DNA from 4 places in the Actinotalea sp. JY-7885 genome. Region 2 is predicted to be linked to each of the others. Evidence: riboswitches for the same ligand, from Rfam matches in the RefSeq annotation. Region 2 holds a riboswitch; each other region holds the start of a gene.
What was found. Region 2 has a riboswitch for cyclic di-GMP ahead of IDM29_RS03165 (BldC family transcriptional regulator). Riboswitches for the same ligand answer to the same signal wherever they lie in the genome.
Positions count from the first base shown of each region.

Region 1: it holds a riboswitch for cyclic di-GMP, as region 2 does, so the genes downstream of both, IDM29_RS01300 (EAL domain-containing protein) here and IDM29_RS03165 (BldC family transcriptional regulator) in region 2, are expected to answer to the same signal.
Region 3: it holds a riboswitch for cyclic di-GMP, as region 2 does, so the genes downstream of both, IDM29_RS10745 (hypothetical protein) here and IDM29_RS03165 (BldC family transcriptional regulator) in region 2, are expected to answer to the same signal.
Region 4: it holds a riboswitch for cyclic di-GMP, as region 2 does, so the genes downstream of both, IDM29_RS02095 (BldC family transcriptional regulator) here and IDM29_RS03165 (BldC family transcriptional regulator) in region 2, are expected to answer to the same signal.

Region 1 covers NZ_JACEXH010000005.1:31,061-36,762, reverse strand. The annotation lists gene IDM29_RS01310 (FAD-dependent oxidoreductase) at 1-276, opposite strand, end outside; gene IDM29_RS01305 (hypothetical protein) at 527-895, shown strand; gene IDM29_RS01300 (EAL domain-containing protein) at 941-1,801, opposite strand; cyclic di-GMP riboswitch class I at 1,811-1,887, opposite strand; gene IDM29_RS01295 (low molecular weight phosphatase family protein) at 1,993-2,583, opposite strand; gene IDM29_RS17565 (DUF4012 domain-containing protein) at 2,702-4,558, shown strand; gene IDM29_RS01285 (LPXTG cell wall anchor domain-containing protein) at 4,637-5,149, shown strand.
Region 2 covers NZ_JACEXH010000017.1:10,987-16,688, reverse strand. The annotation lists gene adhE (bifunctional acetaldehyde-CoA/alcohol dehydrogenase) at 1-993, opposite strand, end outside; gene IDM29_RS03170 (Hsp20/alpha crystallin family protein) at 1,283-1,759, shown strand; cyclic di-GMP riboswitch class I at 1,851-1,926, shown strand; gene IDM29_RS03165 (BldC family transcriptional regulator) at 1,945-2,175, shown strand; gene IDM29_RS03160 (SDR family NAD(P)-dependent oxidoreductase) at 2,264-3,037, opposite strand; gene IDM29_RS03155 (hypothetical protein) at 4,163-5,161, shown strand; gene IDM29_RS03150 (hypothetical protein) at 5,170-5,702, shown strand, end outside.
Region 3 covers NZ_JACEXH010000106.1:20-5,721, reverse strand. The annotation lists gene IDM29_RS10760 (polyprenol monophosphomannose synthase) at 1-187, opposite strand, end outside; gene IDM29_RS10755 (polysaccharide biosynthesis tyrosine autokinase) at 414-1,970, shown strand; gene IDM29_RS10750 (hypothetical protein) at 1,972-3,282, shown strand; gene IDM29_RS10745 (hypothetical protein) at 3,219-4,394, opposite strand; cyclic di-GMP riboswitch class I at 4,478-4,552, opposite strand; partial or broken gene IDM29_RS10740 (hypothetical protein) at 4,780-5,702, opposite strand, start outside.
Region 4 covers NZ_JACEXH010000009.1:27,599-33,300, reverse strand. The annotation lists gene uvrB (excinuclease ABC subunit UvrB) at 1-1,733, opposite strand, end outside; cyclic di-GMP riboswitch class I at 1,912-1,986, shown strand; gene IDM29_RS02095 (BldC family transcriptional regulator) at 2,002-2,208, shown strand; gene IDM29_RS02090 (pyroglutamyl-peptidase I) at 2,288-2,935, opposite strand; gene coaE (dephospho-CoA kinase) at 2,932-3,579, opposite strand; gene rpsA (30S ribosomal protein S1) at 3,668-5,152, opposite strand; gene IDM29_RS02075 (6-phosphofructokinase) at 5,381-5,702, opposite strand, start outside.

The DNA of each region.
Region 1 (5,702 bases), on a different contig from region 2:
GACGGCGGTGACGCGTGTCCCGGTGCGCACGTCCAGCGCGAGGGCAGCGGCCAGGGATGCGGGCGTGTGCAGGAGGAGGGCCTCGCGCTCCGCGATCTCGCCGGACAGGTGGTAGGGCAGGCCGCAGTTGGCGAACGAGACGTAGTCGGACTGCTCGAGGACGACGATCTCGGCGTGCTCGTCCAGCCGCCGGGCGCGCGCGGCGGCGCTCATGCCGCCCGCGACACCTCCGACGACGACGATCCGCGCCGGGGCGGTTGGAGGGGTCGTGGACATGCCTCCACGATACCCCCGGGGGTATCGTGGAGGTGGGTCGCGGGGCGTGTCCTCCCTCACGATCACCTGCGGCAGGGACGGGTCACGCGTCGTCACCCCGGGCGATGCGGGCCGTGCGGAGGTGGGCCGTGGGTCGGACGTCGCGCGCGTGGCGTCGGTCGCTCGGGCGACGTGCCCGCCGGGGCTCCCCGCCTAGCGTCCGGAGCGCCGGCGCGGCACACCCGCCGCACCACGGACCCGAGGAGATTCCATGCCCACGAGCACGAGGCCGTCCCGCCGCCTGTCGACGACGCTGCTGGTCCTGGGCGTCGTGCTGTCCTTCTCGTCCGCCGTCTGCTTCCTCCTGCTCGACCTGCCGGGCGCGGGCACGGCGCTCTTCACGGGCGTCGTCGTGGTGGCGGCCGTCGGGTTCGTCGCCGAGCGTGCGGACGAGCGCCGGCGCGCCGCGTGGTTCGCCGCCCGGCACGGGTCCGTCGCCGCCGTCGCCGCCGGGCTCGACGTCGACGCGGTGCGGCGGTGCCGCGACCAGCAGGGCGAGGTGAGCGCCGTCGTCGCTGTGCGCAGGCAGCAGCCGGACCTCACGCTCCTGCAGGCCGTCGAGCTCGTCCGGTCCCTGTGAGGCCGCGGGGCCGGGGTGCGTCGACCGGCCCCGCCGGGCGAGGGCTCAGCGCGAGCGAGCGAGCAGCCCGGCGAGGTCCTCGAGCGGGGCCGGCCGGCCGAGCAGGTAGCCCTGCGCCCGGTCGCAGCCCGCCAGGCGTGCGGCCTCGTACTGCGCGGGCGTCTCGATGCCCTCGGCGACCACCCGGGCACCGTCGGCCTTCGCGGCGGCGACGATCTCGCGGACGACGTCGACCGTGCCGATGCTCGCGTCGTCCATCGCGGCGGTCAGCGCGCGGTCGACCTTGACCTCCCCGACCCGCAGCTGCGCGAGGCGGCCCGGGGAGGAGGCGCCGGTGCCGACGTCGCTCACCGAGACGCGCACGCCGCGACGGTGGAGCCCGAGCGCGACGTCGCGCGCCGCGTAGATCTGGGCGAGCACGTCGCGCAGGCCCATCTCGACCGTGAGCAGCTCGATGGGCAGGCCGGCCGCCCGCGTGGCCTGCTCGACCTCGGTGAGGAAGGTGGGGTCGGTGAGCTGGGAGGCCGTGACGTTGACGGCGACCTCGATGGTGCGGCCGCGCGAGGCCAGCCAGGCGCCGTCGCGGCACGCGGTGCGCAGGGCCCACGTGTCGATCATGCCCATGAGACCGTTGCTCTCCGCCAGGGGCAGGAACTGCCCCGGCGTCATGAGGCCGTGGTCGGGGTGGGCCCAGCGGATCAGCGCCTCCATGGCGACCACGCGGCCGTCGCCCAGGTCCAGCTGCGGCTGGTAGTGCATGCGCAGCTGGCCGCCGCCGAGCTCGCGCTGCAGCTCGACCTCGAGGGCGTCGGGACGACGGTTGAACAGGCCGAGCGCGAGCTGCGCGGCGCCCTGGTCTGCGTCCAGCGCGGTGTCGGTGTTGGCGGCGCGGTCGAGCGTGGCCATGCGTGTCCCTTCGGTAGCCCGGCCGACCGGCGTGCGGTCCCGTGGCGTTGCGGCCCCGCCTCGCGACGGGTGTGCCCTTGTCGTCGTCCCGGTGAGGGACTGTCACTGAGTGTGAGCGCGGCGCGGGCGCGCGATGACGCGAGAGTTGCGGTTGCCGCCGCGGGTTCACCCGCTCGGCCCACCGGGGCGGGTCAGCCGCGGGCGATCGCCACGATCGTCCCGACGGCGGGTGCCATGACGTCGAAGACCTGCGCGTAGACCGCGTCCCCGCGCCGGTACGGGTCGATGACGTCGTCGGCGTCGGGCGCGACGGGGGAGCGCCCGCGCTGCGCCGTCGCGAGCGGCACCAGGGCGGCGAGGCGCTCGGCCGGGGTCCCGGCCGGCAGCTGGGCCGGGTCGACGGCCGCCGCGAGCCGGGCGAACTCGAGCAGCGTGAAGGCGCGCCGCACGGTCGCCGGTGCGGCCTCGACGACGGCGCTGCGGTGGGCGCGCGTCAGGGCGAGCACCAGGTCGGCGTCGCGCGCGAGGCGCTCGGTGAGCTGGCGCGCGGCGAAGCCGTCCGCGGTGCCGCCCGCGGTGGTCAGCAGCGGGACCATCGGCTCGGAGACGGGGTAGCCGACCATCGCGTGGGTCCCGGCGCTGGTCACGCTCACGCCGGAGTCGGGGCCGAGCCCGGCCGCGAGGAGGCGCTCGACCGCGGGGGAGCGGCAGATGTTGCCCGTGCACACGGTGAGGATCGAGAACGTGGCGCGAGACGTCGGTGCGGAGGAGTCGGTCGTCACGCGCACCAGTGTGGCGGGTCGGGGCGCCGCGCGTCAGTCGGCGTCGTGGCCGTGGTCACGCGCGCCGCCGCGATGAGTAGGCTCGGCCGCTGCACGGGGTCAACCAGAGGAGCCAGTGGTGACGAACGCCGGGGGCGTGGAGGCCGCGCCCACCCGCCGTTCGCGCCGGGCCGCGGAGGCGCCGCGGCACGCGTCCGCCGCCCGACGTCGCCGACGCCGCCCCGTCCTGACCGCCGTGCAGTGCCTGCTGGTGCTGCTCGTCGCGTGGGCCGGGTGGCTCGCCCTCGACGCGCTGCGCGCCCGGGAGGAGCTGCTCACCGCGGCGGGCCTGGTGACGCAGCTCCAGGACCAGGTGCTCGCCGGTGACCGTGCTGCCGCCGAGACGACCCTCGCCGACCTCCAGGACCACTCGGACCGCGCCATGGCGGCAGCGCACGGCCCGCACTGGTCGGCCGCGAGCGTGCTCCCGTGGGTGGGGCCGAACGTGCGCGCGGTCCAGGTGGTCAGCGAGGTGGTCGACGGGCTCGCGGACCGTGCGCTCCCCGGGCTCATGGACGCCACCGCCATCGTGGACCCGTCGGCCCTGGCCCCGGTGGACGGGCGCGTCCCCCTGGCGCCGCTCCAGGAGGCCGCGCCGGCGGTCGTGGCCGCCGACGCCGAGGTCCAGAGCGCGGCGGAGCGTGTGGCGTCCCTGGACCCCGCGGCGCTCTGGGCGCCGCTGGCCGGCCCAGTCGCCGACCTCACCGGCCAGGTGAACGCGGTGGCGATGACCACGGCGACCGCCGCCAAGGCCGTCCAGCTCTTGCCCCCGATGCTCGGCGCGGACGGCCCGCGGTCGTACGTCCTGCTGGTGCAGAACACCGCCGAGCCGCGGGCCACCGGCGGCATCCCGGGCGCCGTGATCCTGCTGGAGGCCGAGGGTGGGGCCGTGCGGGTGGTGGAGCAGCGGTCCGGCGGTCCGTTGGTCGAGCTACCGGAGCCCGTGCTTCCGCTGACCGCCGCCGAGCAGGCGCTCTTCGGCGAGGACCTGGCCTCGGACATCCGCGACGTCACGTTCACGCCCGACTTCCCGCGCACCGGGGAGCTGACGAAGGCGATCTGGGAGCAGGAGCTCGGAGGGACAGTCGACGGCGTGCTGTCGGTGGACCCGGGGACGCTGGCGCTCGTGCTCGGCGCCACCGGCCCGGTGCCGCTTCCGCCCGGCGCGGTGTCCGACGCGGTCGGCGGCTCGCTCACGAGCGAGAACGCGGTCGAGGTGCTGCTCAACACGGTCTACCTGCTGCTCCCGCCGGCGGAGCAGGACGCGTTCTTCGCCGAGACGTCGCAGGGCGTGTTCTCGGCAGTCGTCGGCGGCCAGGGGTCTCCGGCCGCCGCGGTCGACGCCTTGGCGGAGGCCGCACGACAGGGCCGGCTCATGGTGTGGTCGGCTCGCGAGGAGGAGCAGAATGCACTTTCGGGAACGGTTCTGAGCGGTGAGCTGCGCGGATCCGCAGGTAAAAATCCTGTTATCGGGGTGTTTCTCAACGATGGCAACGCCGACAAGATGGGGTACTACCTCGGCTTCGAGACGACCCTGGGCGGCGGCACGTGCTTCGCCGACGGAACGCGGGAACTGGTCGTCACGGTGACCCTGCGGAACGAGGTCCCGGGCGATCCGGCGCAGCTGCCGACGTACGTCACGGGGACCGATCCAGACTTCCCCAAGGGGCATATCCAGATGAACGTGCTGGTCTACGCCCCGCACGGCGGCCTGATCGACGAGGTCGAGTCCACGGCGGGCGAGCCGGGAATCACGTCACAGCGGCACGACGGGCTGGCGGTCGTCGGGCGCACGGTCACCCTCGCGCCCGGCGCCACCGAGACCATCACCTATTCGGTCCTGTCGGGACCTGAGCCCGGGAATCATCCTGAAATGCGGACAACCCCGGTTCCGCGCCGGGTGACTTCTGCGCCCGCCCTTCCCATGTGCACGTGAGGCCCGCTAGAGTTCCGGCAGCCACCGAGTGATCATGCTCACGGTACCCCCACACGCTGCAGCCCCAGGGAATCTCACATGAACCGTCGCCGTATCGCCCTCACCGTTCTCGCCGCCGCGACGCTCGCAGTCGCCCCGACCGCTGCGATGGCGTACGACGCGCCGAGCTTCAACACCAGCACCACGGACGCCACGCCCACCGTCGGCGAGACCTTCACCATCACGACGAATGGCACGACGGCCGGCGAGGCCTACACCCTCACCATCACGTCGAACCCCGCCTCGATCTCCAACGACGCCATCACGATCGCGGGCACCAAGTCGCTCACGAAGACGGCCACGGGCACGTCGGTCAGCTTCAGCGTCACGCTGACGGCCGCTGGAACGTACACGGCGCAGGTCTTCGACGCAGCCGGCAACCTGGTCGGCGACGAGGTCCTCACGGTCACGGCTGCTGGTGCTGCTGCCGGCGCCCTCCCCGCAACGGGCTTCGACGGGGTCGAGCTGGCCGCTGGTGCCGGTGCCCTCGTGCTCGCGGGCGCAGGTGCGGTTCTCGTCGCGCGCCGCCGCCAGACGGCCCAGGCTCGCTGATACGAAAAGCAACGCAAAACGAAGGCCGGGTCCTCGGACCCGGCCTTCGTCCTTTCTCCGGTTCAAACGCCGGTGCCAGGAGGTGGGTGCGCCGGGTAAGAGGGTGCGTGTGTGTGGGCGTCGCCGGCGGCGGTAGGTCCTCTCGATGCACGCGGATACGATCCGCAGGTCGTGGCGTGTCGCGCGCCGGCGGCCGCTTAGGGCCTTTCTCCTGCCCGCGAGGCGACTCTCTCCAGGGCGGCCTTGCCCCCACAAGGGCGATCTGGCCCGCCGAGCCAACCCAGTTTCTGGCGCCCCAGGAGGCGGGCCACGTCGCGGCTTTGGAACGAGCCGCCTCGGCCACGAGGGAGTACTCACCTGGCGGCATCGCGTTGCCCCGGCGCGCGATGCTGACCAACGTGTCCACAATGCGCTGTTAGCGACGCGCTCTTCGACGCCCACCGCGATAACCCGAATTACGGCTTACCCGGCCCTAGCGGACGAGGACGCACGCGCTCACCCGCCGGCCTCTAGACCGGCGGGAGCGGGGACTCATCCCGCAGCGGCTGGTGGT
Region 2 (5,702 bases):
GACCTGACCGACCTCGGCCAGGATGATCGAGGTCTCCTCGGGCACCGTGAACCCGGCCTGCTGGGCGATCCACTGCGGGCTCTGCCCGACGACGGAGGCGTTGAGCTTGGCGCCGCCGCAGTTGGCCGAGTCCGCCTCGACGCCGAAGATGAAGCGCTCGAGCATGGCCTTCTCGGCCGGCGTGGCGCGGTAGGCGTGCAGGATGTCGAACTCGGCCATGGCGGCGTCGTAGATCTCCGCGTCGAGGATGACGGCCTGCTCCGAGGCGCACACCATGCCGTTGTCGAACGCCTTGGACAGCACGACGTCGTTGACGGCGCGCTTGAGCTTGGCCGTCGCCTCGATGTAGGCGGGCACGTTGCCGGCGCCGACGCCGAGCGCGGGCTTGCCGCACGAGTACGCGGCCTTGACCATCGCGTTGCCGCCCGTGGCGAGGATCAGCGCCACGCCGGGGTGGTTCATGAGCTCGTGGGTCGCGGCGATCGACGGCTCGGAGACCCACTGGATGCAGTGCTCCGGGGCGCCGGCCGCGACGGCGGCGTCGCGCACCACGCGGGCCGCCGCGACGGAGGACTCCTGCGCGGAGGGGTGGAACGCGAAGATGATCGGGTTGCGCGTCTTCAGCGCCACGAGCGCCTTGAAGATCGCCGTCGACGTCGGGTTGGTCACCGGCGTGATGCCGGCGACGACGCCCACGGGCTCGGCGATCTCCACGATGCCGTGGAGGTCGTCGCGCGAGACGATGCCGACCGTCTTGAGCTCGGCCATCGAGTTGGTGACGTGCTCGCACGCGAAGATGTTCTTCACGGCCTTGTCCTCGAACACGCCGCGGCGGGTCTCGGCGACCGCGTGGCGCGCGAGCTCGCCGTGCTGGTTCAGCGCGGCGACCGACGCCTTCTTCACGATGTGGTCGACGTCGGCCTGGGTGAACGACGCGTACTGCGCGAGCGCCTTGGTGGCGCCGGCGACGAGGGCGTCGATCGGGGACGCCACGGCGCGGGGCGCAGCGTCAGGCTCAGGGGCGGGACGGGGTGCGGAGCGAGCGGCCACGGGACTCTCCCGGTATTGGTGCGGATGGGGCGGATCGCCCTTGATCCACGTCCCACGGTACGAGCCCGTCGCGGCTCCGGGCTGTGCCAAAGGTCCCCGGGACAGTGGTCCCTGTCCCCTGGCACTCCCCGGGGGCGAGTGCTAGAACCGGAGGTAGCCGCCCGGTGCGAGCGAACGCCCCGGGCGGGTCGGACCCCGGATGGTCCGGGGTGTGTCCGAGGGGAGGACTCACATGGCTGCTCGACTGGAACCGATCGACCCGACGCGCTGGATGGACCAGCTGCTGGGCTCCGTGCGCGAGGCGGCGCAGGCGCCGCAGACCGCCGCGATGCCGCTCGACCTCTACCGCGCGGGCGACCACTACGTGCTGCAGGTGGACCTGCCGGGCGTCGACCCGGGCTCGGTGGACGTCAACGTCGAGGACCGCACGCTCACCATCCGGGCCGAGCGCACGGCACCCACCGACGCGGACGTGCAGTGGCTCGCGCGGGAGCGGGCCTCGGGCACGTACGTCCGCCAGCTCACGGTGGGTCGCGGCCTCGCCCTCGACCGGGTGCAGGCCGCCTACGCCGACGGCGTCCTGACCCTGACCATCCCGGTGGCGGAGGAGTCGCGCTCGCGCCGGATCGAGGTCCAGCACGGCTCGCCCGCGACCACGATCGGCGGGGGGCGGGGCGCCGAGGCGTCGGGGGGCTCGGCGGGGAGCTGAGCCGGCCCGGAGGGCTGGACGCGGGTGAAAGATGGGGTGCGGCCGACACGCGCTTTGCGTCGATGTCCGGAATGTGGGAACCTGTCCCCGTCAGCGACAAGGGCAAACCCACCGCGAGGTGGGGACGCAAAGTCACGGGACCCTCGAGGTCGGCCGGACGCACCGAACGACGAAGGAGTTGCACCATGTCCCCTCAGGGATCCCCCTCCGGCACCCGCAATGACGCCCCGGACTCGCTCCTGACCCCCTCCGAGGTCGCGAGCATGTTCCGCGTCGACCCCAAGACGGTCACGCGCTGGGCGAAGGCGGGCAAGCTCTCCGCCATCCGCACGCTGGGCGGCCACCGCCGCTACAGCGAGGCCGAGGTCCGCGGGCTGCTCAACGGCGTGCCGCAGCCGCGCACCAGCGAGGACTGAGGACCCCAGCGCTCCCACGACGGCCCCACCGGTGACGACCGGTGGGGCCGTCGTCGTCCGTGCCGTCCTCGTCCGTGCCGCAGGCGGCTCAGCGGGGGAGCTCGACCCCGGTGAGCGCGGCGAGCCGGGCGAGCAGGCCATCCTGGAGGGCGGTGTCGCGGGCCTCGGGGTTCGCGACCTGGACCTCGTGGCGCTTGAGGTACGCGCCGGTCACCCGCGCGGCGTCGTCGTCCGACGTGGCGAGCCAGACCTGCGTCGCGGCGCCCTCGTCCACCTCGTCCCACGCGCCCGGGCCGCCCAGCTTCGTCTTGATCCAGCCGGGGTCGACCGCGGTGACGACCACCTCGGGCCACAGGCGCGCGACGGCGAACGCGAGCGTGACGTCGAGCAGCTTGGAGTCCGAGTACGCCTGCATCCCGTCCCACGCGCGCGCCTCGAACTGCAGGTCGTCGAGGTGCGTGCGGCCCTGGGACTCCAGGCCGGAGGTCAGGTAGACGAGCCGGCGGGGACGGGGCATCAGCGCGGTGAGCAGGTACGGGGCGACCACGTTGACCTGGAGGATGCGCTCCAGGCCGTCCTCGGTCACCGTGCGCTCGCTGACCCCGCCGCCGATGCCCGCGTTGTGGATCACCACGTCGAACGGGCCCGCGGCGGTCGCCGCCCCGGCCAGGGCGCGCGTCTCGGCGAGCGAGGCCAGGTCCCCGACGACGACGTCGCTCACCCCGGGCTGGGCGGCGCGCAGGTCACGCGCACGCGCGGCGTCGCGCGCGTGGCCGACGACGTCGTGCCCGGCGGCGAGCAGCTGACGGACGGTCTCCAGGCCGATGCCGTCGCTCGAGCCGGTGACGAGGATGCGGGACACGGGGGACTCCTTCGGCCGGGACGGGGCCCCACATCCTCGCGCGGACCGCACGCACCGGTCGAACCGGTCCGTGCCGGTGCGGCGGTAGGCGCCCGACGATCGTCCATGCGGCCTCGAGCAGGACCGGCCCGCTCCTCGGGGTCAGGGTCTCCACCCACTCCTGCGCCGGGCTGCTGACCCCTGCGTCACCCCCGACGTCGAACGGCCCGTTCAGTGCGAGGTCCTCGAACGTCGCCACTGCACGCTGGCGTGCTCCTGGGGTGCCGTCAAAGCGTCCGACGTCGTCGACGTCCGCGCGGTCTTGGGGCTTACCGGGGCGCGACCTGGGTCGCCTGCTGACGGCTCCCCGCGGTCGGCTCGGCGCCCGAGGCGGTCGACGGATTGCAAGCCGTAGGAGAACTCCTGGCGGCGGGCGCTGGTCCTGCGGTTGTGCCACCAGGAGTCGGTGCTGAGGCGGTCGAGGACTACGGGTCCTTTCGCATCGACCCACTCCGCCGCAGGCTGGCCGGCTCCGTCGCGGTTCAGGGGTCCCGGCCGGCGGCAACCCGGACTCGAGTCACTCGGCGGTCCGGACCAGCTCTTGGCGGATCTGACTGCCGAGTACGACGCGCTATGGGCCCAGGGCGCCCCCCGCCGACCGGCGTCTTGGAGCAGTTCGCGAGCCGTGAGCGGTCGCTCGCCGCGACGGACTTCGGATGCCGCGAGGCGTCCAACCTTCCGTCGACAGTCGCGGAGGTGCGCACGGAGCTGGAGGACGCGTTCTTCACTGCGCACGTCACCGAGCTCGAAGCGATCCGAACCGCACTGGTCGAGGCGGCCGACGACTAAGTCCGCGGAGCTCGAAGCGAAATTCCCGCGTCCAAGGCGAGGGAGCCGGGGCGCGAATCCGCGCGCCCGTGACGGATAGAGAAGGAAGGGAAACCCGTATGCGCAAACAGCTGCACGCCGCCGCCGCGGTTGTCGCCTTCGCCTGCTGCCGGGAAACGCGACCCGCTTCTACTACGGTCACACCTACGTCCCGTGGGCGCCTGGTGACCTTCCCCACTTGCGGGCGGGGTTGAGCACCGGCGTCCGCCCGGCGGGGTGACGCCCGCCGGCCGGACGCCGTCCGACGAAGGAGGCGGTGTGCGTTCACGGTGGACCGGGTTGCTGGCCGGCGTCAGTGCGCTGCTCGGAGTCCTGATGACGGTGTCGGTGGCTTACGGACTGACGCTCGCCGACGGGTGGGCGCGCGGGCACCTGGGCCTGCCAGCGAGCTTCGTCGGCTACAGCGTCACGTCCGCTGGACGCGAGGTTCAGGCGGACGCCGCGGGGCAGGTGCTGGTCGCCATCGGCGATGCGTCCGCGACACTTGTGGTGACACCTGCTGCGGGTATGGGCGCTGCAGCTGTGGGCGTCATGGACACGACCGGTGCGGTACCGCTGCTGCGCGATGTGGGCTCGGCGGGCGCTCAGCCGGCCAGGGCGCCCGAGGCGCCCGGTGCGAGCACCAAGCCGTGGGTAGTCCTTGTCGAGGGCTCCTACACCGCTGGCCAGGTCGTGCGCTCCGGCACGGCGACATTCCTGCCGCCGGGATCGACGGTCATCGGCACAACCGGGTACCCGATGCTGCCGAGGGACACCCAGTACTTGTACGCCCTCGGTGGAGCGCCCTTGCCCAGCGGGGATTATTTCATCGACGCGTCGAAGGGAGTGGAGACGGCGATCGTGACGGCGCTGACCGACGCGGGGTTCCAGGTCGAGCCGATTGAGCGACCGCCGCTGGCGCAGGTGGTGGCATCGGACCCGTTCACGACAGTCTTCGCCATACTCCTTGCCGGCGCCTTCGTTTGCGTCGCGCTGCTGGTCGTCAACCAGTTCACCTTTCACCGGTCGCGCGTGGACGTGCACCGCCTGCACGGAGCGCACACGGGTGCCCTGCTTCGCCTGCTTGCTCCCGTCGGCATCGCGACGACGTCGACCGGGACCTTGGTGGGTAGTGCCCTGACCCTGCTGCTGGGCCGGCGTCACCTCGATGTGGTCTCGGCCGGGATGGGTTGGTTCGGCGCCACCTGCCTGACACTGGCCGCTGCCGCGCTCGGCGTGGCGATCGGGTCCCGCCGCACGCGGGAGGCTGCCAGGTGAGGGTTCAGATGAGCGCAGGGCTCCGTGATGCGTGGCGGGTGCGGGGCAGGACGGCACTGTTCGCTGCGATGGTCACGATTGGCACCGTCCTCACGGCCACCGGCCTGAGCGAGCTGGGCTCAAGCGTGGCTGACGTACGCGTCGCGGAGGACCTCGGTCGCCGCGGCGCGACGTTCTTCCGGGTGCACTACCTCACCGACGAGCCGTTCGAACCGACAACTGAGCTGGCCGAGCTGCTCGACCAGGAGCTGCGCCACGGTGGCGCCGCGTTCACGACCGTTCGCTTCAACCATGGCGTGCGCGAGACGTTCCCGTACCCGGTGCTGCTGGTCCTCGGGGACTTTGAGGACGCCTTCGGTCTGCCTGAGATCCCGGACGGCTCGGCGGTAGTCGGTGAGGACGTGGCCCTGTACGGCGTGGGCGACACCGTCGACCTCGGTGTGACCACCGTCGAGGTGAGCGGCCGGCTTGCCCCTGGGGCGGTGTTCCTCGACCCCTGGCAGTCCAGGGAGACCTTGGCACGGACCGTCGTCGTGAAGGT
Region 3 (5,702 bases), on a different contig from region 2:
GGTCGTCCCGCTCGGCCAGCGCGTCGGCGACGGCACCGGTGCCGTCGGGCGAGCCGTCGTCCACGACGAGCACGTGGGCAGCGGGCTCCTCGCGCCGGACCCGGCCGACGACGTCCTCGAGCGACCGCACCTCGTTGTAGGTCGGCACGACGACGAGCGGCCGCGCAGACCGCCCCGAGCTCACCATGCCAGGCGCCTCCTCCCGGGCGGTGCCCGACGCGAGCATCCTAGGAGGTCACGGTGCGACGCGGCCGCGGCCCGCACGGCCGCCGCCGATCGGGGGTGAAGTCTGGGCCGAACGGCTGACAGCACCCCCGCGGAGAAGTCCGTTATGTGAGGATGACGCCTGGGCGGGAGGCGGACGACCGGTGTGCCCAGCGGCGACCGCCGTCGGTCCGAGCGAGGAGCAGAGCGTGGAGCTGACCGATCACCTCAGCGCGATCCGCAAGCACTGGTGGATCACGGTGCTCACGCTGCTCGCGACCGTCGGCATCGCCGCCTACGTCAGCAGCCGCATGACGCCCGTCTACGAGAGCACGGTGACGTTCTTCGTCGCGGCCTCCACGGACACCGGGACGGCCCTGCAGGCGGACGAGTTCGCGCAGCGCCGCATCAACTCCTACGTCGGCGTGCTCAGCAGCGAGCTCCTCGCCCAGGAGGTCGCCGCGCAGCCGGACATCGACCTCACGCCCGCCGAGGTGACGTCGCGCGTGTCGGCGCTGGTGGACCCGGAGACGATCCTGCTCACCGCGACCGTGACGGACACCGAGACCGACCGCGCGCTGCGGATCGCCGAGGCGATCGCCACCGAGTTCGGCCCGCTGATCTCCCGCCTCGACAGCACGGATGCGGCGAGCGGGGCCAGCGTGTCGCTCACCGTGATCTCGGGGCCGACGCTGAACCCCGAGCCCATCTCGCCGCGGACGACGCTCAACATCGGCGTCGCGGCGCTCGCCGGGATCGCCCTCGGGCTGGCGCTGTCGATCGCCCGCCAGATGCTGGACCGCACCGTCCGCAGCCTCGACGACCTCAAGCGGGCGACCGGGCTGCCCACGCTCGCCACGATCGGCGCCGAAGGGCGCCGGCGCCGCGGTGGGGCCGGCGAGCTGCTCATCGTGGACGCGGAGCCGGGCTCGCCCCGGGCGGAGGCGTACCGCCAGCTGCGGACGAACCTGACGTTCAGCGCCGTGACGAAGCGGATGCAGGTCGTGGTGGTCACGTCCGCGGTCCCGGGCGACGGCAAGACGACGACCGCCTGCAACCTCGCGATCACGCTCGCCGAGGCCGGCAGGTCCGTCCTGCTGGTGGAGGCGGACATGCGCCGGCCCATGGTCGCGCAGCGGCTCGGGATCGAGGGCTCCGCCGGGCTGACCAACGTCCTGGCCGGTGCCGTGAAGGTCGACGACGTGCTGCAGCCCTGGGGCCAGCACGGCCTCCAGGTGCTCGCCGCCGGCACGCTGCCACCGAACCCGTCCGAGCTGCTCGGCAGCGACGCGATGCGGGAGCTGGTGACCGAGCTCCGCGGACGCTTCGAGACGATCGTCGTGGACACCCCTCCCGTGCTGCCGGTCACCGACGCGTCGGTCGTCGCGACCCACGCGGACATCGTCGTCCTCGTCGTCCGGTACGGCGGGACGACGCGCGAGCAGGCACGCGCCGCCGTGGAAGGGCTCGCCGCGGTCGGTGCACCGCTGGCGGGCACGATCCTCAACGGCGCGCCGAGCGCGGTGACCGCGGGAGGATACGGCGCCTCGGCGTACGCGACGACGGGGCGCGCGCCGCGCGCCCCGGGCGACGCGCAGGACCAGGAGGCTTCGCCGACGACCCGCGAGCAGACACCCGCGGACGGCCTGCCCTTGGCTCCGGGCACGCCAGTCTGGCGCCCAGCCCCGGCCGACGAGGACCCGGGGGCCGAACGCCGCACGGCCGGTGAGGCGGCCCCGGAACGGTCCGTCCGCGCCGACCGCTGAGATGCTGCTCGCACTCTGGGCGGGTGGGTGCGCGGCGCTCGCCTGGGCGACGCGCCGCCGACCGGTCGTGACCCTCGTCGCGATCCTCGGCCTGTGGGTGGGCATCCCCGCCGCAGCCGGCCACCTCGTCACCGGGCACGAGACGGGCCCGCTCGGCATGCACCCGGCCGCCTGGCTGGTCGTCGCCATGCTCGTCGCGCAGGCCATGCACGCGCCCCGGCGCCTCTCCCAGGTGGCCGGCGAGCACGTCCTGCTCGTGCTTACCCTCGGCCTCGTGACGGCGGTCGCGGCCTTCACCACCGTGCAGGCCGGCTCGGGTGGCCTCGCCCTCCTGCTCGACGTCGTCGTGGCCCCGCTCGCGCTCTTCCTCCTCGTGCTGGCGGTCGTCGACGGGGACGCGGGGCGCCTGACCCAGGTGCGGACGGCGCTGCTCGCGCTGGGCGGCGCGGCCGCCGCGCTCGCCGTCGTGCAGTGGTTCGCGGGGAGCATCCTGCTGTACCAGAGCTCGCACGAGACCCGGTGGTGGTTCCGGCGCGAGGGCTTCGACCGCTGGATGGCCACGTTCGACCACCCGCTGACGCTCTCCATGTTCCTGTGCGTGACCGCGCCGCTCATCGTGGGACTGCGGCGCACGTCGCTCCAGCTGGCCCTCGTCACGCTCTTCGCCGCCGGCGTCGCGATCACCCAGTCACGCTCGGGCGTCGTCGTCATCGCGGTCGTGGCCGTGTGGGTGGTGCTGCGTTCCCCGGCGCCGGCGCACGCCCGGCTGCTCGGGCTGTGCGCCCTCGCCGGGGGCGCCGCGGCGCTGCTGTCCACGAGCCTCGTCGAGGGCGTCGGGGAACGCTTCGCGGACGACACGGGATCCACCGGCGCCCGCACCGACGCCCTGAGCTTCTTCGGCCGGACGTGGCGGGAGTACGCGGTCGTCGGCCACGGCCTGACGTCGAGCTACCGGATCGCGTCGCAGGGTGGCCTCGCCACGAGCCTCGAGAACTCGTTCCTCATGTACGCGGTCGACATCGGGACCGTCTTCGCCGTCCTGTACTTCGGTGCCCAGGCCGTGCTCGTGGTCCGGGCCTGGACGCGTGGGGACCGCCTCCCGGGGGCGCGCCAGGGAGCGCTGATCGCGTTCCTCCTGCCGCTCACCTACAGCGCCCTCGCGTCGCGGTCCGCGGTCGGCATGATCCTGTGGGTGGCGCTGGCGCTCGGGGTGGCCAGCACCCGGCCCGGCACCGGGCCGGCGGCCGGTCAGGGAGCGGTGCCCGTGCCGCTGTCGCGGCGGACCTCGATGGCTGTGCCGTCGTCCGCGTAGACGTTCCCGCTGGTGATGACCGTCAGGTCGGGCGTGGTGAGCACCGTGAACCAGTTGTTCTTCCCCGCCATGGGCGTGTTGCGCATGTCCCGGGCGAACGTGTTGTTGGTGACCTCACCGAAGTTCATCGGACCGGTCTTCTGGGACGTCACCAGCTTGATCGGGATGTGCGCCCCGTCCACCCAGTTCCCGTCGATCCGAGAATTCGTCACCGCATTGACGTTCGGCGTCAGGATCACACCGAATCCACCCTGCGGGTATGCGTAGTTCTGCGTCCCGGCCGTCGTGGACCGCCACACCGACAGCGTGTTCCCGAGGATCTGGATGTTGGAGCCACCCTGGATCTGGATCGCGTCGTTGTGCGTCTGGTTGTCCGAGTGGTTCGGGTCCGGCGAGAAGTAGGCCAGGTCGTGGACGTAGCTCGACTCGACCCGCACGTTCGCCGCCGTGCCGTGGATGTTGTAGATGCCGAACCCGTCGACCACGTTCCAGGTGTTCACGCGCCGCGCGGTGTAGTCGTGACCGAGCATCCCGTTGATCCAGTACGACGGGAAGTCGGGGACCAGCGTGACGTCCTCGACCACCAGGTTCTTGACGCGCGCGTCGTTGGCGTTGATCAGACCGGTGTCGAAGGACCCCGGACCGCTGCCACGCACGCGCGTGTTGCGGATGGTCACGTCGGCGGCCTTCACGGTCACGAAGCCGTACACGTCCAGGTTCTCCAGCACCGTGCCGGGCTGCGTCACCACGATGTCCCCACGATGGGTCTGGAGCCGCGAGCCCGCCCTCACGCCCGTGCTCGACGCGTCCGGCTTCACCACGTCCGGGGCCGGCGCCGTCACGAGGGGGGCCGGCGCGAGCGCGTACGCCGACGGGACCTGGCTGCTCGACGCCGCGGCGGCGGGCATGTCGAGCGCGCCCGGAACCGGCGCCCCCGTCAGGGTGACGGCCGCGAAGGGCGCCGCGTCCGCGGGCGCGAGGACATCGCCGGCCGAGGGCGTGGCCGCCGGGACGGCCACGGTGGCGCGAGCCGCGACGGTGGGCGTCGGGGCGACCTCCGCGGCGGCCGTCGGTGTGGCGACCAGCACGCCGGCCAGGGCGAGCGCCACCATCGCGCGACGGCCGGAGGGCGCGCGTGCGCCGCGCCGGGCCGAGCGGGACGGTCGAGGCTCAAGCACAGGAGGTGCTCCGTCGATTCGGTAGCCTGGCGGACCGCGGGGGTTCCATGGCTTTGCGCCCCTGCCTCGCGACAGGTTTGCCATTCTCGTGGACCACCGGATCGTACGTGGGCCATTTCCGCCGGTCCAGCACGTCGAGGTGGCGTCACCCGCACGGATCAGCCCGGTCCGGGTTATTCGGACATTACGACGGAATATCTCGGGACCGTCCGCGAATGGCTCGCCCGCGCAGTTTCCGGGTCATGCACCGGGCACCGGGCGCCACCGCCACGTGCAGGACCGCCGCCCCGCCGCGCCGCGCGGTCGCACGGCGGAGCCGTCACGGGTCGTACCGGATGCCGAGGTCGCGCCCGAGCGCGAGCGGTCCGGCCCCGTCCGCCCAGACGTTCCCCGTGAGCGACGAGTCGAACGTGACGCCCTCGCGCACCCGGATGACGTACCGGGAGCCACGTCCGTGGTCGAACTGGTTCCGCCCGAAACGGTTCCCGGTGAGCGTGCCGAAGTGCATGCGCTCGTAGCCACCGCGCGAGACCGAGACCGAGGCGTAGCCCCCGTCGAACCAGTTCTTCGTCACCGTGGCACCGGTCACCGGCGCGACCGTCGGCGTCACCATGAGGCCGGCGCCCCGGTTGCGGGCGTCGTAGCTCTGGTCGCCCACGGCGGTCGACATGAACGACTCGAGGCTGTTGCCCGTGATGCGGATCGCCGAACCGCCCTGGATCTGGATGCAGTCGTTGTGGCTCGGCCCGCCGTCCTGCTGCGGGTCGCGGGCGAAGTAGCTGAGGTCGTGGCACCAGCTGCTCTCGATCACCACGTCGACGGGTCCCCCGCCGTTGCCGGTGTCGAAGATGCCGAAGCCGTCCACGACGTGGTGCACGTCCACGCGCCGGGCGGTGTAGTCGTGCCCGAGGATGCCCGTGATCCACGGCGACGGCTGCTTGGGCACGAGGGTGGTGTCCTCGATGACGGCGCCGCGGCAGGCCGCGTCGAGGCAGCTCACCAGACCGGTGCTGTAGGAGCCGGTCCCGCTCCCCCGGACCACGGAGTTGCGGATCGTGACGTCGGCCGCGCGGATCGAGACGAAGCCGTGGATGTCCTTGCCGTCGATGACGGTCCCGGGCTCGGTGATCACCAGGTCCCCGTCGTGCCGCGTGAGCGGCGTGCCGTCGGGCACACCGGTGGTGGCCGCCGTCGGCTCCACGGCGCCCACGGCGGGCGGGGGCGCCGGGCTCGGCGCCGGCG
Region 4 (5,702 bases), on a different contig from region 2:
CGTCGCGTCGTCTCCTCGATCGCCATCGCCATCGCCGGCGTCACCTTGTCCGCGTACATGTGGACCTGGCCCGAGACGTTGCGGGCCGCGCGGCCGATCGTCTGGATGAGGGACGTCCCGGACCGCAGGAACCCCTCCTTGTCGGCGTCGAGGATGCTCACCAGCGACACCTCCGGCAGGTCCAGGCCCTCGCGCAGGAGGTTGATGCCGACCAGCACGTCGAACTGGCCCATCCGCAGCTCCCGCAGCAGCTCGACGCGACGCAGCGTGTCGACCTCGGAGTGCAGGTACTGCACCCGCACCCCCCGCTCGAGCAGGTAGTCGGTGAGGTCCTCCGACATCTTCTTGGTCAGCGTCGTGACGAGGACCCGCTCGTCGCGCTCGGCGCGGACCCGGATCTCGTGCAGCAGGTCATCGATCTGACCCGTGGTCGGCTTGACGACGATCTCCGGGTCCACGAGGCCGGTGGGGCGGATGATCTGCTCGACCACGCCGTCGGACTGCGCGAGCTCGTACGGCCCCGGCGTCGCGGACAGGTACACGGTCTGGCCGATGCGCTCGACGAACTCCTCCCAGCGCAGCGGCCGGTTGTCCATGGCGCTCGGCAGGCGGAAGCCGTGCTCGACGAGGGCCCGCTTGCGCGACATGTCGCCCTCGAACATGGCGCCGATCTGCGGCACGGTCACGTGCGACTCGTCGATGACCAGCAGGAAGTCCTCGGGGAAGTAGTCCAGCAGCGTGTGGGGAGGCGTGCCCGGACCGCGCCCGTCGATGTGCCGCGAGTAGTTCTCGATGCCCGAGCAGCTGCCGACCTGGCGCATCATCTCGATGTCGTACGTGGTGCGCATGCGCAGCCGCTGCGCCTCGAGCAGCTTGTTCTGCCGCTCGAGCTCGGCCAGCCGCTCCTCGAGCTCGGCCTCGATCGAGGAGATCGCCCGCTCCATGCGCTCGGGCCCCGCGACGTAGTGCGTCGCCGGGAACAGGTGGACGTCGGCCTCCGAGCGCAGGACGTCGCCCGTCAGGGGGTGCAGCAGGTGGATGGCCTCGATCTCGTCGCCGAAGAACTCGATCCGGATCGCCAGCTCCTCGTACACCGGGATGATCTCCACGGTGTCCCCGCGGACCCGGAACGTGCCGCGCGTGAACGCCATGTCGTTGCGGGTGTACTGCATGGTCACGAACCGGCGCAGCAGCTGGTCGCGCTCGATCTGGTCCCCCACGGCCAGGTGCACCATGCGGTCGACGTACTCCTGGGGCGTGCCGAGGCCGTAGATGCACGACACGGACGCCACCACGATGACGTCGCGCCGCGTCAGGAGCGAGTTCGTCGCGGAGTGGCGCAGCCGCTCCACCTCGTCGTTGATCGACGAGTCCTTCTCGATGTAGGTGTCCGTCTGCGCGATGTACGCCTCGGGCTGGTAGTAGTCGTAGTACGAGACGAAGTACTCGACCGCGTTGTTCGGCAGCAGCTCGCGGAACTCCGTCGCCAGCTGCGCCGCCAGCGTCTTGTTCGGCGCCATCACCAGGGTCGGACGCTGCAGCTTCTCGATGAGCCACGCCGTCGTCGCCGACTTGCCGGTACCCGTGGCGCCCAGGAGCACGACGTCCTTCTCGCCCGCCTGGATCCGCTCGGTGAGCTCGGCGATCGCCGTGGGCTGGTCGCCCGACGGGGTGTACTCGGAGACCACCTCGAGGGTGGCGGCACGGCGCTGGAGGTCGGTCACGGGGCGCATGGCTCCACGGTACGTCGCGGGTCCGACACGGCCCGTCCCGGGGTCGGTCCGGCCGGCACACCCGCGCGACGATCGTGTGTGACGTAGATCACATCGGCGCGTCCTCAAGCCTGTCCGGTTCGTCCCCGATACCGTGTTGTGAGGCACGGAGTCCGGATCATCCGGACCACCGCCTCGTCACAGACAAGGGCAAACCCGCCGCAAGGCGGGGACGCAAAGCCAGGGGCCCGACCAGGGCAGCCCAGCCACCAGATGACAAGGACACGACATGCAGACAGCCCCCACCACCACGACGACCAACGCCCTGCTCACGCCCGGCGAGGTCGCGACGATGTTCCGGGTCGACCCCAAGACCGTCACGCGCTGGGCCAACGCCGGCAAGATCAGCGCCGTGCGCACCCTCGGCGGTCACCGCCGCTTCGTCGCTGCCGAGATCGAGGGCCTGCTCTCGATGGTGCCGACGCAGCAGAACTGACACCGGCGACCGGCCCGGTCGGCCCGACGCGCGAGCGCCGGGCCGGGCCGGGCCGACCCGCGTCACCCCGCCTGCCGACTCACGCCTCGGACCCGGCGGCCATCGTGATCTCGCTGCCGTCGAGACACGCCCCGAGGACGGCCCGCAGCGCCACCGCCGACTGCCCCACCGGCAGCGACGCCTCACCGGGACGCACCTGCGCGACGTCGCGCGGGACGTGCACGAGGCCGCCGCGCACGCCCGGGAGGCCGGGTGAGCACGCCAGCAGGTGCATGAGCGCGTAGAACGTCGCGTTGCACACGTAGGTGCCGGCGGTGTTCGAGACCTCCGCCGGGACGCCCGCCGCGCGCACCGCCGCGAGGCACGCCTTGACGGGCAGACCGCTCAGGAGCGCCGTCGGACCGCCGGCCACGACGGGCACGTCCACCGGCGCGGAGCCGTCGTTGTCCGGGATCCGCGCGTCGATGACGTTGAGCGCCACGCGCTCCACGCCGACGGCGGACCGGCCGCCCGCCTCCCCGACGAGCACGACGACGTCGGGCGCGTGCTCCCGGACCGCGTCCCGCAGCCGCTGGCGTGCACCGCGGAACGAGACCGGCAGCAGCGCGACCACGACCTGCTCGTCGCGGTCCCAGCCCTGAGCCACCGCACGCACGGCGTCCCAGGACGCGTTCGCCACCTGCCCGTCGAACGGCTCGAAGCCCGTGAGCAGCACCGTCCGGCTCACGCGGGTGCCGCCGTGCGCCAGCGCTCCCAGAGCCGGTCCACCTGGGCCTGCAGGTCCATGACGGAGCCAGCGCCGTCGAGCACGACGTCCGCCGCCTCGATCCGGGCCTCGTCGTCCGCCTGCGCGGCGAGGCGCGCCCAGGCCTCCTCCGCGTCCAGCCCACGCCCCTCGACGAGACGCCGCAGGCGCAGCTGGGCCGGGGCGTCCACCACGACGACCTCGTCGAACCGGCCGGCCTGGCCGGTCTCCACCAGCAGCGGGATGTCGTGGACCACGACGTCGTACCCGGCCGCCACCGCGGCGGCCTCCGCGGCGTGGGCCGCCGCCCGGATGAGCGGGTGCACCAGGCCGTTCAGCCGCTCGCGCGCCGTCGGGTCCGCGAACACCACCCGGCCGAGGGCAGGCCGGTCGAGCTCGCCGGCCGCGGTCAGGACACCCCCGCCGAAGGCGGCCACGACGGCGGCCAGGCCGGGGCTCCCCGGGGCGACGACCTGCCGCGCGAGCACGTCGTGGTCCACCACGGCCGCACCGAGCCACGCCAGACGCGCGGCCACGACGGACTTGCCGGCGGCGATCCCGCCCGTGAGGCCGATCCGCCGAACCGTCCTGGCGCGATCGCCCGTGAGCTCCTCGTCGACGGTCACGGATCCAGCCTAGACGCCGACGGGCCGGCCACCCGAAGGTGACCGGCCCGTCGTGCGGCCGTGCCGACGTCGCGCCGAGGCGCGGGCGTCAGTTGCCGGTGAGCTTCTCGCGCAGAGCGGCGAGCGCCTCGTCGGACGCGAGCGTGCCCGCGGCCTCCTCGACGGGAGCCGACGAGTACGTCGACGCGCTGCTGCTGCTGGAGCTGGAGCTCGACTCCGAGGTGCTGCTCGACGCGTCCGCGTCGGCCTGCACGGCCTCGAGGACCTGCTTCTTGTGCGCCTCCCAGCGGGCGTGCGCGGCGGCGTACTGCGCCTCCCACGTCTCGCGCTGCGCCTCGAAGCCCTCGAGCCACTCGTTGGTCTCCGGGTCGAAGCCCTCGGGGTACTTGTAGTTCCCCTTCTCGTCGTACTCGGCGGCCATGCCGTACAGCGCGGGGTCGAAGTCCTCGCTGGTGGGGTCGAGACCCTCGTTGGCCTGCTTGAGCGACAGCGAGATGCGGCGACGCTCGAGGTCGATGTCGATGACCTTGACGAACGTGTCGTCACCGACGTTGACGACCTGCTCCGGCAGCTCGACGTGGCGCACGGCCAGCTCCGAGATGTGGACCAGACCCTCGATGCCGTCCTCGACGCGCACGAACGCACCGAACGGGACGAGCTTGGTGACCTTGCCGGGCACGACCTGACCGATGGCGTGCGTCCGGGCGAACGCCTGCCACGGGTCCTCCTGCGTCGCCTTGAGCGACAGCGAGACGCGCTCGCGGTCGAAGTCGACGTCGAGCACCTCGACCGTGACCTCCTGGCCGACCTCGACGACCTCGGACGGGTGGTCGATGTGCTTCCAGGACAGCTCGGAGACGTGGACGAGGCCGTCGACCCCGCCGAGGTCCACGAACGCACCGAAGTTGACGATCGAGGAGACGACGCCCGGGCGGACCTGGCCCTTCTGCAGGGTCTGCAGGAAGGTCGAGCGCACCTCGGACTGCGTCTGCTCGAGCCAGGCACGGCGCGAGAGGACGACGTTGTTGCGGTTCTTGTCGAGCTCGATGATCTTCGCCTCGATCTCCTTGCCGACGTACGGCTGGAGGTCGCGGACGCGACGCATCTCGACGAGCGACGCGGGCAGGAAGCCGCGCAGGCCGATGTCGAGGATGAGGCCGCCCTTGACGACCTCGATGACGGTGCCGGTGACGACGCCGTCCTCCTCCTTGATCTTCTCGATCGTGCCCCAGGCGCGCTCGTACTGCGCACGCTTCTTGGACAGGATCAGGCGACCCTCCTTGTCCTCCTTCTGGAGGACGAGCGCCTCGACGGCGTCCCCGACCTTGACGACCTCGTCCGGGTCGACGTCGTGCTTGATCGAGAGCTCGCGGGACGGGATGACACCCTCGGTCTTGTAGCCGATGTCCAGGAGCACCTCGTCCCGGTCGACCTTGACGATGGTGCCTTCGACGATGTCGCCGTCGTTGAAGTACTTGATGGTCGCGTCGATCGCGGCGAGGAAGTCCTCACTCGAGCCGATGTCGTTGATCGCGACCTGAGGGGCCGACTTCGTCGGGGTGGAGATGGTCATTGAGTTTCGAGCTCCGATGCGGACAGGGAGTAGGGCGGACAGGGATCGATCGGGGTGCGCCGGCACGACCGGCGCGGACCACCCCTGCCCCCGGAGGAGCCGACGAGGAGCGCGCGAGACGTGCATGGTCGGACCGACAGACCAGCATGACGAGGCACGCCACACCACCGACCATCCTACGGGCCGTGGTGAAGGGTGGTCAAAGAGGACGCGCCCCGGCCCTCCGCCTCAGGCGAGGACCTGCGCCGTGCGGAGCATGTCCGCGGGCACGTGCTTGACCCGCCCGGCGACCTCCGCCAGCGGGACCAGCTCGATGCGCTCGCCGCGCAGCGCCGTCATGACGCCGGTGGTGCCCGCAGAGATCGCGTCCATCGCCGCGACGCCGAACCGGCTGCCGAGGATCCGGTCCGTCGGGGTGGGCGAGCCGCCGCGCTGCACGTGCCCGAGGATCGTGACGCGCGTGTCGAAGCCCGTGCGGCTCTCGATCTCGCTCGCCACCCGCTCGCCGATCGCGCCGGCGACGATCTCCCCGAACTTGCCGAGCTGCGTG